Regions from separate parts of the Lysinibacillus sp. NPDC056185 genome, predicted to be linked through region 1. Evidence: riboswitches for the same ligand, from Rfam matches in the RefSeq annotation. Region 1 holds a riboswitch; each other region holds the start of a gene.

Region 1 (4,377 bases):
TGAGGCAATTGAAAAAGGCGATTTCCCTAAATGGAAAATGTACATTCAAGTAATGACAGAGGAACAAGCTCGTGAGTTACCATATAACCCATTTGATTTAACAAAAGTATGGTATAAAAAAGACTTCCCATTAATTCCTGTGGGTGAATTCGAGTTAAACAAAAATGCGGACAACTACTTTGCGGAAGTTGAGCAAGCTGCCTTTGCACCATCTAACATTATCCCTGGTATTAGCTTCTCGCCAGACAAAATGTTACAAGCTCGTATCTTTGCGTATGCAGATGCACAACGCTACCGTTTAGGTGTGAACCACTACGCACTTCCTGTAAATGCACCAAAATGTCCATTCCGTACGTTCCACCGCGACGGTGCTATGCGTTTCGATGGCAATCTTGGTTCAACTTTGGGCTATGAACCAAATAGCTATGGTGAATGGGAGCATAATTTAGACTATAAAGAGCCTGAATTACGTATTGACGGTAATGCCGGTATCCACGACTTCCGTGAAGACGACAGCAACTACTTCGAGCAGCCGGGTAAATTATTCCGCCTAATGACTGCCGAAGAGCAACAACGCCTATTCGAAAATACTGCTAATGATATGGCACCAGTTGAAGAGTTCATCAAACGTCGTCATATCCTGCACTGCTATTTAGCTGATCCAGCATATGGTGAAGGTATAGCAAAAGCTATGGGTCTTTCATTGGAAGGTATGGATCTTTCAAACCCATACGAAAAACAAGCAACAAACGTTTAACTTATTTCAGCAAACAAACATTTGCTGAGGCATAATTGATTTTTCCACTTATTATTGATATCCAAATCCAACTTTTTACTCCATGTGAAGGGCAACTTCACATGGAGCTTTTTTATAGAACGAGGGCTCATCACCATAATGTGTGGTTGATTTCCGTTCCGACTGGACGCTTTCCCAATGGCGTCCGATGAACCTAAAATAAGGCTTGTGCCTAATTTGATAGACACAAGCCCTCTTCGCTAATTATTGATAAATTTGACTGCCTGCCTTTTTAAATTCCTCAGCTTTCTCTTGCATTCCTTTATGGATTGCTTCAGTCGTATTTAAATCTTGATCTTTTGCATAATTACGAATATCTTGTGAGATTCTCATACTACAAAACTTAGGTCCACACATTGAACAGAAGTGCGCAGTTTTCGCTCCTTCTGCAGGCAACGTTTCATCGTGGTATTCGACTGCACGCTCTGGATCTAACGAAAGATTGAATTGATCGCGCCAGCGGAATTCAAATCGTGCCTTAGATAGTGCATCGTCACGCTGCTGTGCTCCCGGATGCCCTTTCGCTAAATCTGCCGCGTGTGCAGCAATTTTATACGTAATAACCCCTACACGAACGTCCTCACGATTTGGTAAGCCGAGATGCTCTTTAGGCGTCACATAACATAGCATTGCCGTACCATACCAACCGATCATCGCAGCACCAATAGCCGATGTAATATGGTCATAGCCAGGAGCAATATCTGTTGTTAACGGCCCTAAAGTATAGAAAGGTGCTTCCTTACACACCTCTAACTGCTTATCCATATTTTCTTTAATAAGATGCATTGGTACATGTCCCGGTCCTTCTACCATCACTTGTACATCATGCTTCCAGGCAATTTGCGTTAATTCCCCTAGCGTCTCTAGCTCCGCAAATTGAGCCTCATCATTTGCATCTGCTATAGAACCCGGACGTAAACCATCACCTAAAGAGAAGGCTACATCATAGGTTTTCATAATTTCACAGATTTCTTCAAAATGAGTATATAAAAAGCTCTCTTGATGGTGATATAAACACCACTGCGCCATAATCGAGCCTCCACGAGACACTATGCCTGTTACACGATTAGCCGTTAATGGCACATAGCGCAGTAATACCCCTGCATGAATCGTGAAGTAATCAACACCTTGCTCAGCCTGTTCGATTAACGTATCACGATACACTTCCCACGTTAAATCCTCTGCCACACCATTTACTTTTTCTAGCGCTTGATAAATCGGCACCGTTCCTACTGGCACCGCGGCATTACGGATAATCCATTCACGTGTCGTATGAATATGCTTACCAGTAGATAAATCCATAATGTTATCAGCACCCCAGCGTGTAGCCCACGTCATTTTTTCTACCTCTTCTGCAATAGAGGATGACACTGCTGAATTGCCAATATTGGCGTTAATTTTTACGTGGAAGTTGCGTCCAATAATCATCGGCTCTGCCTCAGGGTGATTAATATTAGATGGCAAAATAGCACGTCCTGCCGCGATCTCTGAGCGCACAAATTCTGGGTCCATATTTTCACGTATCGCTACAAATTCCATTTCTGGAGTAATAATTCCCTTTCGTGCATAGTGAAGCTGTGTTACATTTTTACCTTTCTTCGCGCGTAAAGGCTTTCTAGATAATTCCGGAAAAACATTTTCATTCATTCGCGGATCATCAGCTTTACGGAATCCATTATCTTCTGGCTTGATAGTACGACCTTCGTATTCTTCAACATCACCGCGTTCTTTGATCCATGCACTACATAAAGCTGGCAATCCTTTCGTAATATCCACCTTATACGCAGGATCAGTGTACGGGCCGCTCGTATCATAAACACGTACTGGCGCATTTTCCTCTTCACCAAAGCTTCCAGTCGTTGGACTTAGAGCAATTTCACGCATTGGCACTAAAATATCTGATTGAGATCCTTCTACGTAAACTTTTTTACTTCCTTCAAAACTAGACATAATCGTAATATTCTTGTCGCTAACTGTTGTCATAAACTACTTCGCTCCCTTTTACATTTATATAAGGACCGAATCTAGCTCACCCAAACAAAGACAAAAGCCGAATCCAAAAAATTTTGGATCCGGCTAAGAATGTAAAGGTATAGTTATTGCAAATAACATTGAGTGCAATAATGGTTAACTTTCCCACGCTGGTATGAGCCAGATCAGGTCCAAAGGGTCAAGAAACCTCTATGCGTTTCCCTCTCAGCCTGACTCATCAGACTCCCCTAGTTAATGCTATTAAGTTTGATGATAGTGTAGCAGATATTGCTAATAGATGGAAGCTTCATTTGAATTATTTTTGGCTTATCATTAAAAGTTGTCGATGGTATTCATTAAAACTTGTGCCATGTATATTAGTTGATTGGAGTGGAGGCTGGGCGACTCCTCGGGGATCAGCAATAGAGGAACGAAGGCTAAAACCATCACGTCCTGTGATAACGCCTTCGTGACCAGCATCGTGCTGGCCCGAGACCCTGCAGCGAAGCGAAGCGGCTCATCGGACGCCCCCAGGAAAGCGCACAGCCGGAACGGAATTCAACTTCACGTTATTCGATGAATTCATATACTTTGAAGATTTATCGGAACAAAATCTCATTTTATCGGAACAATTTTAACTTTTATCGGAATATTATCTTGTTTTATCGGAACAATTTTAACATTTATCAGAACAATTTCAGTTTTTATCAACTATGGGCAATCAAATGAGCACCTAGCAGTTAGGTAAACAACAGTTCCGCTACATAAATCACGATTGTCACTGTAATACAGCTTACAATCGTTGAAAATAAAACTGTTTGTGCAGCAGTTGCCGATTCTACGTCATATTCTAATGCCAAACTTGAGCTATTTCGCGACGTCGGGAACGAACTAGCTATAAAAAGTGATTGTGCCACGACACCGTCAAGACCAAGCGCAAAAATGATGAGCAATGCTACGGTTGGCCCTATGACTAGTCGTGTAAAACAGCTAATGAATACCATCTTATTGAACATGGATTTGATTTCAAGCTGTGATAGTTGTGCCCCTAAAGTTATTAATGCTACAGCGATAAAGCCATCTGCCACATGATCTATCGGAATTCTTACAAACTGTGGAATAGCAATATTAAAATAGTTCATTGCCACACCAATAATAAGTGCATGAATAATAGGCATTTTGAGGAAATCTTTCACAATAGACATGCTCGATTTTGTTGAAGAGATTAAATTATACAAGCCATAAGTGTAGGTCGTCATATTTTGAAATATTACAAGAATGACCTGAATTGCTACTCCAATCGGCTGGGTCACAAAAATCATCTGTGCCACTGGAATACCATAGTTACCTGAATTAATTAGGACAACACTATTTTTAAACACTGCCGCCTCTGTTTTTACTAAACCGAGTCCCTTTGCTAGAAAGTGACTAAGCACCATTTGGCTTCCGATAAAGAGTAGGATAAATAACGCAACTTCCCCAAGTACAGACAGCTCTATACTCGTTTCATATAAATTCACAAAAACAGCTGCTGGCATGAAACAATATGTAATAAGTTGGGATAACGCCTTTAAATTAAAGCGAAATTTCTTTTGTAAAACTGCGCCAAG
Region 2 (4,377 bases), on a different contig from region 1:
GCCGTAAACGAAGCGGAATGACGAATTTCTTCTTGGCGTGGCCTTGCAAAAGGTACGATTATTTCCTTTTTCATTGTCGCTGGTCGTTTCGTGAGTACAATGATACGATCAGCTAAAAACAGAGCTTCCTCGATACTATGTGTAACGAATAATATAGACTTTCGATATTCCTCCCATATCGATAAAAGCCACGCCTGCATTTCAAGCCTTGTAAACTCATCAAGTGCAGAAAACGGCTCATCTAAGCATAAGATGGGCTTATCACTAACAATGGCACGAATAAACGATACACGCTGTTGCATACCCCCTGACAGCTCATTGGGATACGCATTTTCAAACGCTGCAAGCCCTACTTTGTCTAACCATTCCTTGGCCAAGTTCACGTTTGGTTTTCCATGAAGTTCCTCGACCATCGTGACATTTTCTACTATCGTACGCCATGGTAATAAACACGGCTGCTGTGGCATATAGCCAATCGTCCCTCTTTTTTGCTGGATATCTGTATCGTTTAATAAAATAGCACCCTTATCAATAGAAGTAACACCACCAATTAATTGAAAGAGTGTACTTTTTCCACTGCCTGACGGTCCGATAATCGCCACAAATTCCCCGTCCTTCACCTCAAACGATAAATTGCGAATAACCGGAAGAGCATCAAAGGATTTATCAATGTTTTGAATGCTTAGCATGGAGTCCTCTCCCCTTCACAACAAGTTTTTCTAACAATTGTATAGCACTAAATAATAGTAAGCTTAAAAATACGATAGCAAAAATAGCTACAAACACGCGATCCGTTCGAAATGAAGATTGTGCTAATGTCATATAGACACCAATCCCCATTTTCGCACCTAACCATTCCGCAATGACAGCTCCCATGACGCTATAGGTTGCCGCAATCTTTACGCCTGAAAAAATCGCTGGATACGCATAAGGCCATTCAAGCTTCCAAAAGGTTTGTGCTTTCGTTGCACCAATCATCCTAAAATAATGCTTCAGCTCAGGCGAAGTTTGACGAAAGCCATCCATTGCCGAAATAACAATAGGAAAAAAGCACACAAGACAAATAATAATGAGCTTTGGCAATAAACCGAAGCCAAACCATATGATTAAGAGTGGTGCTAGAACGAGCACCGGGACATTCTGTGACATAATCAGAATAGGATAAAATAGCTCCCGCACAAACGTAAAACGATGTAATAGCACGGCAACCGTTAGCCCACATACTATCCCGATAGCTAGACCAAGAAGTGCTAATTGAACAGTCGCTAAAGCATGTGGCACAAACGTCTCATACGATTGAAAACCTTCTTTCAAAATGGCACTCGGTGCAGGCAAAAGCCAATGTGGAGTATCAGCAAAGCGGACAATTAGTTCCCATATGAATAAGAGGAAGGCGATAAAAATTATCGTCCTTCCTTGTTTGAAAGCTTGCCTCATCACTGGTATTTCTCCGTCAATGTACCCATTGTAATACCAGATGGCTGATATAAAATTTTCACTTGCGTGATGACATTGATCGCGCCCAGCTCAATCATCTTGTCATTCATTTTTTCAATGATTTGTAATAAAACCGGTAGCTCACCTTCCATTGTCGTTTCTAACGGGTGAACTTCATATTTAACTCCTGAAGCGTCGATAACCGCAATCGCTGCATCGACATATGGGATCACATCCTCATATTTTTCAGTTTTCGGGATAATTTGTACACTTATTAATGAGTTTGCCATATTACTTTGTCTCCTTTTTCGGTAAAAAGTCGTTTGTAAATGCTTGTTTTGCGTTAAATTCGCCCTCTAAAACTTTGTTGCTGGCCATCCATTTCGCGTAGTTTTCCCAGACAGCTAGCTTTTGCTCGCCCCATTGTTTAGCGTCGTCTTGATACTTATCTGCTAGCCATTCCTGACTTTTATGCACAAGGTTTTTATCTAAATCAGGTACAGCTTCTAGTAAAATATCAGCTGCCTCATTCGGATGTATTATCGCATATTCATAGCCCTTTGCTGCAGCAGCGACAAATGCTTTGACCGTCTCAGGATCATCCTTAATCATTTTTTCATTTGTAGCGAGTACAGGCGTGTAATAATCTAACTGATCACTATAATCTGTTAAATATAGCATGTTCAGTTTTTCGCCACGTAGTTCTGCTTCGATACCTGTCCATGCATAATAGATCCACGCAAAATCAATATCTTTTTTCATCATTGTGAAGAAATCTATATCGCCTGCATTGACAATATCTAACTTATTAATATCCGCATTTTCTGTTTGCATAAGTGATTGTAGTACAGCCTTTTCAAGTGGTGCACCCCAGCCACCGTATGTTTTACCTTCAAAATCCTTTGGTGACGAAATGCCTTTTGATGCAATGGATGCGAAGCCAGAAGTATTATGCTGAATAATCGCTGCAATCGATACTAAAGGTACACCTTGCACACGGGCCTGTGTAATCCCTTCCTGATAACTTACGCCAAACTGAGCCTTGCCAGACGCCACAAGCTGATCAGCACCCGTTTCGCCAGGTAATAAAATATCGACATCTAAGCCTTGTTCCTTAAAGAAGCCAAGTTTTTTCGCTACATATAAACCTGTATGATTTGTGTTCGGTGTCCAATCGAGAACGACTGATACTTTTGTTAATCCCTTAGTATCCTTTTTATCCTCTTTTTCGCTACAGCCCACTAATGTTAACAGTGTAGCCAACAGGATCAATAACCATTTTTTCATGCTGAATCCTCCAAGTAAAGTAGTGTGAAATTGTTCATAAATGAATGTGTTTACCAGAAGAAAGCGTATTCACGGTCTGTTTACACCCAAACCCAAAGTCTGTGCATGAATAAAAGTCTGAAAACATAAAAAACGCCTAGGATTCCTCCCAGACGTTTTGTAATCAATATCAAAAACTTTTACTTTTTGAATAGATGTTCCCTACGCTGGTACGAGCCAAATCAGGTTCAAAGAGTCAGCGTCTATCGGACACAATCTCAGCTGGCAACACCAGCCCCCCTACATTCTTTCCATATGAACTTTTCGTGATTATTATACCCATATCTATCCGTAAATGACAAGGCTCTGTTTTCTGAAAGCCCCGTAAATATAATTTAAAGCCTCATCTTTCTCTTCAACAATTCCATTTCCTGAGAATATTCACCGCTTTTTTTGGTAAAACATTTTTTATTTAAAAGGAATCCCCTCCTGAAATCAAGAAGCGGTATATTGTTCGAAGTTTTAATAGGCACTGTTAAATACTATTGTTGATAATCAAATCAAGAACCTTTTGTGGTTTTTAATTTTTGCTTTTAGTAGTAAGACGTTGAATAAGAATCAGTAATCTTCATAACAACTTACTTGTAAAGCTACACCCGATTCACCAATTTGCCTAAAAACTTTATTGTCACTATACACCTACCCTTTCTTTTGATTAGACTATATAGAAAAAAAGCCCAGCTCTCTAAGGAGCATGGGCTATAAAATCAGTTTTATTTCTCTTCTTTTTTGACCGTAAAGACATGTGAAATAGCACCGTCTGTAGCTATATCCACTTTAAAGGAGCCATTGGAATGGCGATCTGCTCGAGTTAATGCTTGTACATCAAGGATCTCTTGCACGCCTTTTTCCGTTTCGATTGTTAGCCGTTCCTCATCAGTTACCTTGACTACAGCCACGATACGATGTGGGTTCGCTTTTAATTCTGTTAACACTTTTAAGCCACGTTTTGCACGACTCGTCATCTCTACCTCGGCAACATTCATTTTCTTCACCGCACCACGATGTGTCACAATCGCAACATATGCCGTGGCATTTGGCGGTAAAACATTGATGCCGACTAATGCTTCTCCGACTTTCAGCGTAATCCCTTTTACACCGCCTGTTTTCACACCCGTTACTGGCAATTCCTCCATTGGGAAACGAATAGCATAGGCAGTATCTGTTGTTAACATTAGTTCTACTTCGTCTGTCACGATACCTGCAAAAATCATTTCATCGCCTGACTTAACATTCATCGTTTTGATTGGTTTCGAATAACGTGTAACAGCATAATCTGCTACAGGTGAGCGTTTAATTTGTCCATCTTTCGTAGCCGTTAAAATATACGTATTGGCCTGTTCAAATGTCTCAAAACCATATACAGCAATAATAGATTCATCTTCCCCTGTCGGCACAATACTAGAAATATGCTGACCAAGATCCTTCCAACGAATATCAGGTAGTTCATGGACAGGCTGATAAATATAATTGCCTCGATTTGTAAACAGCAGTAGATGATGCTGTGTATTTAAATTTGCTTCATATAATAAATAATCGGAATCCTTCATCGCAAAATCCTGACCATTCGAAGCTGCATGTGAACGTGTAGATGTACGCTTAATATAGCCATCC
Region 3 (4,377 bases), on a different contig from region 1:
GCTACTTGTCGGTATATTATTTATTAAAAAAAATCCTGCCTACCAAAAATAAATTGGTTAGCAGGATTTTTAGCTTTTTTATTGTTCATCTAGAGAAGTTAAAATAATTGGTTTGTCTTTAGTAACGATAATTGAATGCTCGATTTGAGCAACTAATGATTTGTCTGGCGTAACGAATGTCCAGCCATCACCTGACTCTACAATATGCTCCGCTTTCGCTGAGATAAATGGCTCGACTGCAAGAACCATGCCTTCTTTCATAATTGTTGAATCCCAAGCATCGTAGTAGTTTAAAATATGATTTGGCTCATCGTGTAAAGAACGACCTAAACCATGACCTGTTAGGTTCATAATCACTGTTAAATCATTGGCATATGCTTCACGCTCAACAGCTTTACCGATTTGGTTTAATTTTGATCCAGCTTTTACTTTTGTCATCGCACGGTCGAAAGCACTTTTAGCTACGCGACATAACTTTTCTTTATCCTCATAGCCATCACCAACTACAAATGAAATGCCCGTATCAGCAAAATAGCCATTTAATGAACCAGATACATCAATATTTACGATATCTCCCTCGTTAATCACACGTTTACCTGGAATACCATGTGCGACTTCCTCATTCACACTAATACATGTGTATCCTGGGAAATCATACTCCCCTTTAGGTCCAGAAATTGCTCCTGCTTCTGCAAACATACGACCTGCAATTTCATCTAATTCAAGTGTTGTTACACCTGGTTTTGTAGCAGCCTTCATTGCCTCACGAATTTCAGCACAAATACGGCCGATTTTTTTAAATGCTTCAATCTCTTCTTGCGTTTTTACAATCATTTTTAACGTCCCTTTCATCTAATGTCTATTCATTAATATAACATAACTTTTTATACAAAAAACGCTAAATGCTTTAAATATTATATGCCATCATGAATTGTAAAGTGCTGAAAAACAGGCTCTTCACTATAGCGTGGGGTTGATTTCCGTTCCGACTGGGCGCTTTGTAGCTGACGCTTTGCTTTCGCTACAGAAACACATTTGTTGCTGTCGCTTCGCTTTCGCACAGAGCAAAGCTTCCTGGGGGCGTCCGATGAGCCGCTTAGGCCAACACGATGCTGGTCACGAAGGAGTTATCACAGGATGTGATGTTCTTAGCCTTCGTTCCTCTATTGCTAATCCCCAAGGAGTCGCCCAGTCTCCACTCCAATCAACTATATCCATGGATACGTTTTAACAAATGCCATCCCTATCTAGCTCTAAAAATCCTCCGCCTTTTGGATTCTTTTTAGGGTATAAAAGGTGGGTGTTCTAGTTTCAATAATAATAAAACCCTCCACTTATGTGAAGGGCATACTAATTATGATTTTCGTTGCATTAATTGAGGTGCTGCTGTAAATAGTAGAACACCGACAATCGCTGTTAAAATCGTTGCTGGTAGCATATATGTTCCATTGTAGATGATTGAATAAATCCACGCATTTTGATCGCCAGCATACTCTGAGAAAAATACAGCGCCCGCAATGGTATGTGCTGCATAACGTAAAAAGCCCGCTAATACAGTTCCTACAATAATATAAAGTGCCATTTTCTTTTTGTTTAAATCTTTGGCAGCATCGAGCACTGGTCGGCGAACAACGGCCGCCAAGCCTACTACTGTAAAGGCAACACCATAATCAAGTAATCCTTGTAGCCAATGTATAATATAGGCGCCAAACATTGTTTGCATCACACCAATAAGTAATCCCGTTGTCAGGCCAGGAATAAGGCCCCAGCGGAATGCTATTAAAATTATTGGTACCATCACTAGACTAACAGAGCCGCCTTGTGCCCATACTTTAAAGGAAACCTGATCTAGTACAAGGCCAATCGCTGCGAATATCGCAATCTCCACAAGCATTAAAAGTTTTTTATTGTCCATAAATATTCTCTCCTTTGTTCCGATGTAGGATACAAGAGCAGGAATAGAAATCAGTTGGCAAATATGTCCCTATCTGGCATCAATAAAGATAAAAAAACGATGCCAGGACAGAGCCTCACATCGTAAAAGTGTCGGTTTCTATCCACAATCCCTACGCAAGTGTTAACTTACAGGTTCGAAGAGTCAAGGCATTACGTGCCCAGTCTCAGCTGACATCATCAGCTCCCCTTGTGGTCGTTACATCTTAATTTAATTGAACAACCTCATTGTACGCAAACACTGTTACGATTACAACCTCTTCCACATTTTTTTTTGAAACTTTATCGTTTTTCATGCGTAAATATTAAAAAAGGAGGTACTACTATGGAGAACCAAAAAATTTTATCTGCCTTTAGTTATCTCAGTATTTTATTCGCACCCTTTATTGTGCCATTAGTCGTTTACTTTGTTACAAAAGATAGCGACGTAAAGAGGCACTCTATTCGAGCACTGATTTCGCATATAATTCCAGTCGCATTCGGAATCATATTCTTTGCAGTCTTTGTCTTCTCAACTTTATCATTCAACACCAATTTTGACGGTAGTAATAATTTTCTTATCATTTGGTTTGCTTCATTCGCAATTTACATTCTCGTTTCATTAGGAGTCGTTATTTGGAATATTGTTCAGGCTGTTCGCGTGATCCGATAAGTTTCATCTCAACCTCTCCTTAAACAGATAGTACTTAAGGAGCTGTTATTTTGTGAAAGTATCTAAAGTTGTTAAAACCGCTGTAAAATTAGCACCTATCGTTATCCCGATTGTCAAAAAAGTAATCGCTGCAAAAAAAGGAACAAATCCTAACGTAACAAAAAAATAACATAAAAGGCGTATTTCCATATAAACAGAAATACGCCTCTTTGTTATTTCACTTCAAAATATGTTTGACTGTGACCGTTCATTGCTTTTTCAACATGCAACACAGCAGGCATTGTAGCTTTTAACTCTGCAACGTGTGAAATGACTCCAATCATGCGTCCGGAATCTTGTAAATCAATAAGCGTATCAATCGCCTTATTTAATGCTTCTTCATCGAGAGAACCGAAGCCCTCATCAATAAACATCGTTTCAATGCGGATATTACCTTGAAAGCTTTGAATGACATCTGCCATCCCAAGGGCAAGACTTAAAGAAGCATTAAACTTTTCTCCCCCTGATAGTGTTTTCACATCTCGTAATTGATCTGTATAAGCATCATACACATCTAGTCCAAGCCCACTTTGCTTAGCATGCTTTTCTAAGCGATCAGAACGTCGTAGCTCAAATTGACCGTTGGATAAATGATAAAGCCGGACATTTGCTGCCTCTGTAATTTTATCTAAATAATTGATTTGAATATAACGCTCAAAAGACAGCTTTTTCGCATTCTGTCCATTTAACATTGCATAGAGCTCCTTCACTCGTCCTGCCTCTTTTTCAAGTAAATGAATCTCCCGTTCGGTCTCCTCAACTTTTTCGATAAAGTCTACACAAGCCTTCGCAAATCCTTCCATTTGCTGCAATACTTTGAAGGCTTCCTCATATGTGACACGCAGCATCCCTAGCTTTTCTTCCATTACCGTTAAATCTTGTTTCTCTTGCCCTTTAAGGTGCTTCTCGCCCTCAGTAATTTGTACCTGTAATGTGTGGATTTGTAGTGCATAATCATTGCAAGCCTTCCGTAAAGCTTCTATTTGCAGCATGCTCCGCTTCCCAGTAGCAAATTCTTCATAGTTTTCAAAGCCCGCTTCCGTCATACTTACTGAAAATTGCTCGCGCTTTTCATCCATTTTCAGCTTTAATTCCTCAAATGCCTGTTTCGCTATTTCTACGGTCATTCTAGCATTATTTGCTGCTTCCTTGGCAGATTGCAGACTTTGTTGGCTAATATTCCACGCGGTTTGTAATGCAACCTTTTGTGACCCTATATCAGCGATTGCCTGTTTCAATGCTTGCAGCGTCGTAAGATTTTCTGGAATATGCTTTTGCTGCTCTTCCACAATTGCTTGTTGCTTAGTCAATTCCTTTGTCTTCTCAGCTAAATATTGCTCTAGTTTTAATTGCTTTTCTTGTAGCTGCTCCATTCGTGTACGATGATCTTTTTGTTGCATACGTACATCATACAATTGATTGCTCACTACTTTTAAGATTGTTATTTGTTGCTCTACGTTTTGCAAGGAAGCTACAATTTGTGCTTGATTCGATTGATCAATCTCATTCGTCTCTATCTGTTCTAGCGCCTCTTGTAGAAGATGCTTTGTAGAGTTCAATAAAGCTTCTTTTTCTAAAAACTTGCGCTCATCAGTACTAGCCTTTCCTCGTAAAGCCTCCACCTCTGCTAATTCGATCATCTCTAATTGCTCACGATGTGTTTCGAGATGTGTTGTACTACCGCACACTGGACAAGGCTCTCCGTCCTTAAGTTGCTGTGCTAAAATACTTGC
Region 4 (4,377 bases), on a different contig from region 1:
ATTTGGCGCTAGTATTCGTTTACATGTTATTCCTTTCACTGAAATCCAAGTTCTTATTAAAGAAAAAGTACCTTCTAATGTATCGATGACAACAACTCGTCGAATGATGCTAAAAGTTGCTGACAAAGTACGTGAAGAAATTGGTGCGCTAGCAATTGTTACAGGTGAAAGTCTTGGACAAGTAGCGAGTCAAACCCTTGAAAGTCTAACAGCTATTAATGCCGTAACTAACACACCAATTTTACGTCCATTAATCTCATCAGATAAATTAGAAATTATCGATATTGCTGAGAAAATAGGCACATACGAAACGTCTATCCAGCCATTTGAAGACTGTTGTACAATTTTTACTCCAGCAAGTCCAAAAACAAAGCCAAAGCTTGAAAAGGTTGAGCATTATGAAAGCTTCTCGGATTTTGATGAACTAATCGAACGAGCAGTGAAAAACCGTGAAGTTTATATTTTCCCGAAAAAAGAGCAAGAAGCCGATAAATTTGCAGATCTTCTATAGAAGAAACTTGCGATTTCGTAAGCTAATGAGCCGACTCAAAGTCTTGAGTTGGCTTTTTTTTGTTCATTTCCTTCGGAGGTACAATTTACCTTTAAAATTTTTGTATTAAAAATCTAATATCGCACATTCTATATTCACAAGGAGGTGAGAGACACATGACTTCAACAAATCGCAGTTCAAACAAACTTGCAGTACCTGGTGTAGAGTACGCTCTAGATCAAATGAAATACGAAATTGCACAAGAATTTGGTGTTCAATTAGGAGCTGACGCTTCAGCTCGTGCTAACGGTTCCGTTGGCGGTGAAATCACTAAACGTCTTGTACAAATGGCTGAATCACAATTAAAAGGTATGCCAAACAACCAATAATTGCTTAATCAGCAAAAAATTAAAACCAGTGACCGTAAAAGGCACTGGTTTTAGTTTGTTTAAATTTCTTAATTTTTATCCGGTATTCTGTATCAAAAGAGAAGCGTCAGGTCCTCCCATTTCAATTCAATGAGAGCAAAGAAATAGGTGAGGTTAACTGCCGTAAAAACTCGATTGGTGAAGACTAATAATCAGTGGGGTAAAAACACTTTATCCTACAAATGATTTAAATGTAGAGACTGTATTTGAAATATCCTCACTTTGGCAAATGGCAGAAATAACTGCTATTCCATCCGCACCTGCTTTAAATACCGTAGGAGCATTCGAGCAGTTTATGCCTCCAATTGCAACGATAGGGAGTTCAGGATATTGTATCCTAACTTGCTGTAAAAAATCAGTCCCACTAGGAGGATTGGCGTCACTTTTAGAAGTGGTTGAAAAAATCGGACCAATTCCTACATAATCAGCACCATATTGTAGAGCAGTTTGTAATTCAGCATGTGAATGAACAGAAACACCTAAAATCATATTGCCAATTTTATTACGCACCGTCGACACAGGAGAATCCTCTTGCCCAATATGAATACCGTCCGCTCTAAGTTTTATAGCCAGCTCGACATCATCGTTGACGATAAACGGAACATCATACTGTTGACAGAGCTTTTGACATTTGCGAGCAAAATCTTCATAGGCTTGCCCAGTTAATGTATTTGGTCCTTTTTCACGATATTGAAACATAGTAATTCCAGATTGCAGAGCTTTCTCTAAAATGTTTAATGGCTCTTGTTTGAAAACATTACCTGTACCCATTATAAAATATAGCTGTAGATCGTCACGTTTCATGAATAATCACCTCACAGGAATCCTTCAAGTTTTGATAAGCAAAATGATTTGTAGGACCATGTCCATTACCAATAGATAAATCATGAGTTATTGCTAATTGAATAAATTTTTTAGCTTCCTCAATCGCTTCTTCTAAAGGTAGTCCCTGACCAATAAAAGCAGTTAATGCAGCGGAAAACGTACAGCCTGTACCATGCGTATTTTTTGTTGCAATACGAGTGGACTGCATGGAAAATGATCGACCATCTTGGAAAAATACATAATCAGTAGCATAACATTTATCCTCTAAATGACCGCCTTTAATAATGACGCATTGAACGCCCATTAGTAATAAGACCTTAGCTGCTTCTTTAATATCTGTTAAAGAATTGATTGTCCTTCCAGAAAGGGTTTCTGCCTCAGGAATGTTCGGTGTTACGACTGTTGCTAAAGGAAGCAAACAACTGCGTAATGCCTCAATTGCTTCTTGCTGTAATAAACTTTCACCGCCTTTTGCAATCATGACAGGATCTACTATAAGCGGAATATTTCTTTCAGCTAAAATCTGTGCAATTGATTGAATTATTTCAGAGGAAAACAGCATTCCGGTTTTAACGGCACTTATTGAAAAATCCTCGACTAGCGCTTGCAGTTGTTTCTCAACAAAACTAACTTCAATTGGTAAGACATCCGATACACCAAGTGTATTCTGAGCGGTTAAAGCTGTAATAACAGACGTTCCAAACACCTTTAATTCCTGAAATGTTTTTAAATCAGCCTGTATGCCTGCACCGCCACCACTATCAGAACCAGCAATTGTTGTTACAATATGCATTATTGTTCACCACCCTTGGAAAGGCGATGTAGTTCGTTCAATACTGCAATTTGAAAATCGCCAATGTATGAAGTAGAAGAAGCGGCTTGTTCAGCCACTTTTTTATAAAGCGATAATGTTTCTACCAATTGGTTGAATGGTTTATTTCCTGCGACGTAGGATGCACAACAAATGGCGCTCAATAAGCAACCTGTTCCAGTAACTTCTGTCATTTGAAAATTTCCACCTGTAACCCATTGCTGATGTTCGCCATCAGTAATAAAATCCTTTTCACCGGTCACAATAACAATACAATCGTAGAGTTGAGCTACTTTTTGTGCCTCAACTTCTAAAGAAATTGAACCACTACCACTATCTACGCCTTTTTGTTGCCATTCTACATCGGCTATAGCTGCAAGCTCTCCGATATTACAACGAATAGCCGCAAAATTTATTTCCTTAAGTAATTGTTGTACCGTTTGTTTCCGGTAAGTTGTTGCACCTGCAGCAACAGGATCTAAAACGACGGGAATACCAAGGGCATTTGCTTTTTTTCCAGCAAGTAACATTGATTCTTTCATTCGCTCGTTAAGGGTACCGATATTTATCAATAAGCCTGAGGAAATTGCGACCATTTCTTCAACCTCATGACTGTCATCTGCCATAACTGGTGAAGCGCCTATTGCTAATAAGCCATTTGCTTGAAAATTAGCCACAACATAATTAGTAATGCAATGAATAAGTGGATTTTGTTTACGGATAGTATGAAATACCATTTTAAGTCCTCCTTGTTGGATGGACGTAAGCGTGCAAAAAAAGGCTCTTTTTCGTGTAGAAAAAAACACGCAAAAGAGCCTTTCATCAGTAAATAGATGTGAGTTGCTCCCTACGTCAGTATTAACTAACAGGTTCAAAGGGTCAGGTTTTACCTTCTCAACTCTAAATGAGTCCCCCTGCAATCTTGCTTTTAGTTGACCAAAATGTACCATATTATTCACTCGTGTTCAATAGGGAGTTTTTTTCTTCATTGCGAAAACGGCACTAAAGCTAAGTCGAAATTGATAGTACTAATACGTGACTGATGCCATATAGCAGAACATGATAGTTGTCACGACTTTAATGAATTGGAGTGAATTCCATTGAAAATGATAAAAATTGAGTTTTATAATGAGCGTACAAAAGGGGGCATTTGCCATGAAAAGAGAAGATTTAATCGCACCAGAATGGTATAACATTTCAGAGGAAATTGAAAAATATGCACAGGATTCTACTAAAAATGCATTATTAGTTTATAACGAAGATGAGGAAATTCAGTACTTAACATATCGAGCTTTACTTGAAAAGGCGAACCAGGCAGCACATGTATTTACATCTCAAGGGTTAAAAAAAGGTGATGTTATTTTGGTCATGGTGCCCAGATCAGTTGAAGCATATATCGTCTATATTGCTGCCTTAAAGGCAGGCTTAACCATTATACCTAGCTCAGAAATGCTGAGAACTAAGGATATTGAATATCGAATCAATCATGCCGATGCAAAAGGCGTTGTAGCATTTGAGCCTTATATTGAACAATTCGATAATGTGGGGAAATTACAAGAAATACAGCAATTTGTCATTGGTCATGCACAGGAACCTTGGCAGCCGCTGCTTGAAAAAATGCAAAATCAACCGACGACTTACATAAGTTCTACGCCGACTAAGAGTACAGACATTGCATTTTTAGCTTATACGAGTGGTACAACAGGCAATCCAAAGGCAGCGGTTCATACACATAGCTGGGGTTATGCGCACTTGCGAACTACTGCTCCAAATTGGTTAGGTGTACAAGAAGGTGACATTGTTTGGGCTACAGCAGCACCAGG

Evidence for each region. Region 1 has a riboswitch for thiamine pyrophosphate ahead of thiC (phosphomethylpyrimidine synthase ThiC). Riboswitches for the same ligand answer to the same signal wherever they lie in the genome.
Region 2: another riboswitch for thiamine pyrophosphate. It lies ahead of ACMZ42_RS03840 (ABC transporter substrate-binding protein); the one in region 1 lies ahead of thiC (phosphomethylpyrimidine synthase ThiC).
Region 3: another riboswitch for thiamine pyrophosphate. It lies ahead of thiT (energy-coupled thiamine transporter ThiT); the one in region 1 lies ahead of thiC (phosphomethylpyrimidine synthase ThiC).
Region 4: another riboswitch for thiamine pyrophosphate. It lies ahead of thiM (hydroxyethylthiazole kinase); the one in region 1 lies ahead of thiC (phosphomethylpyrimidine synthase ThiC).

Annotation. Positions count from the first base shown of each region.
Region 1 covers NZ_JBLLLQ010000016.1:95,786-100,162, reverse strand. The annotation lists gene ACMZ42_RS16025 (catalase) at 1-757, shown strand, start outside; gene thiC (phosphomethylpyrimidine synthase ThiC) at 1,001-2,779, opposite strand; TPP riboswitch at 2,913-3,027, opposite strand; gene ACMZ42_RS16015 (AEC family transporter) at 3,508-4,377, opposite strand, start outside.
Region 2 covers NZ_JBLLLQ010000002.1:289,962-294,338, forward strand. The annotation lists gene ACMZ42_RS03825 (ABC transporter ATP-binding protein) at 1-689, opposite strand, end outside; gene ACMZ42_RS03830 (ABC transporter permease) at 667-1,437, opposite strand; gene ACMZ42_RS03835 (MTH1187 family thiamine-binding protein) at 1,437-1,727, opposite strand; gene ACMZ42_RS03840 (ABC transporter substrate-binding protein) at 1,729-2,724, opposite strand; TPP riboswitch at 2,906-3,015, opposite strand; gene parC (DNA topoisomerase IV subunit A) at 3,477-4,377, opposite strand, start outside.
Region 3 covers NZ_JBLLLQ010000020.1:53,439-57,815, reverse strand. The annotation lists gene ACMZ42_RS18160 (hypothetical protein) at 1-52, shown strand, start outside; gene map (type I methionyl aminopeptidase) at 79-834, opposite strand; gene ACMZ42_RS18150 (hypothetical protein) at 1,088-1,231, shown strand; gene thiT (energy-coupled thiamine transporter ThiT) at 1,355-1,915, opposite strand; TPP riboswitch at 2,046-2,154, opposite strand; gene ACMZ42_RS18140 (DUF4870 domain-containing protein) at 2,279-2,605, shown strand; gene ACMZ42_RS18135 (SbcC/MukB-like Walker B domain-containing protein) at 2,818-4,377, opposite strand, start outside.
Region 4 covers NZ_JBLLLQ010000053.1:9,992-14,368, forward strand. The annotation lists gene thiI (tRNA uracil 4-sulfurtransferase ThiI) at 1-511, shown strand, start outside; gene ACMZ42_RS25970 (alpha/beta-type small acid-soluble spore protein) at 667-879, shown strand; gene thiE (thiamine phosphate synthase) at 1,090-1,722, opposite strand; gene thiD (bifunctional hydroxymethylpyrimidine kinase/phosphomethylpyrimidine kinase) at 1,712-2,536, opposite strand; gene thiM (hydroxyethylthiazole kinase) at 2,536-3,291, opposite strand; TPP riboswitch at 3,382-3,480, opposite strand; gene mbcS (acyl-CoA synthetase MbcS) at 3,710-4,377, shown strand, end outside.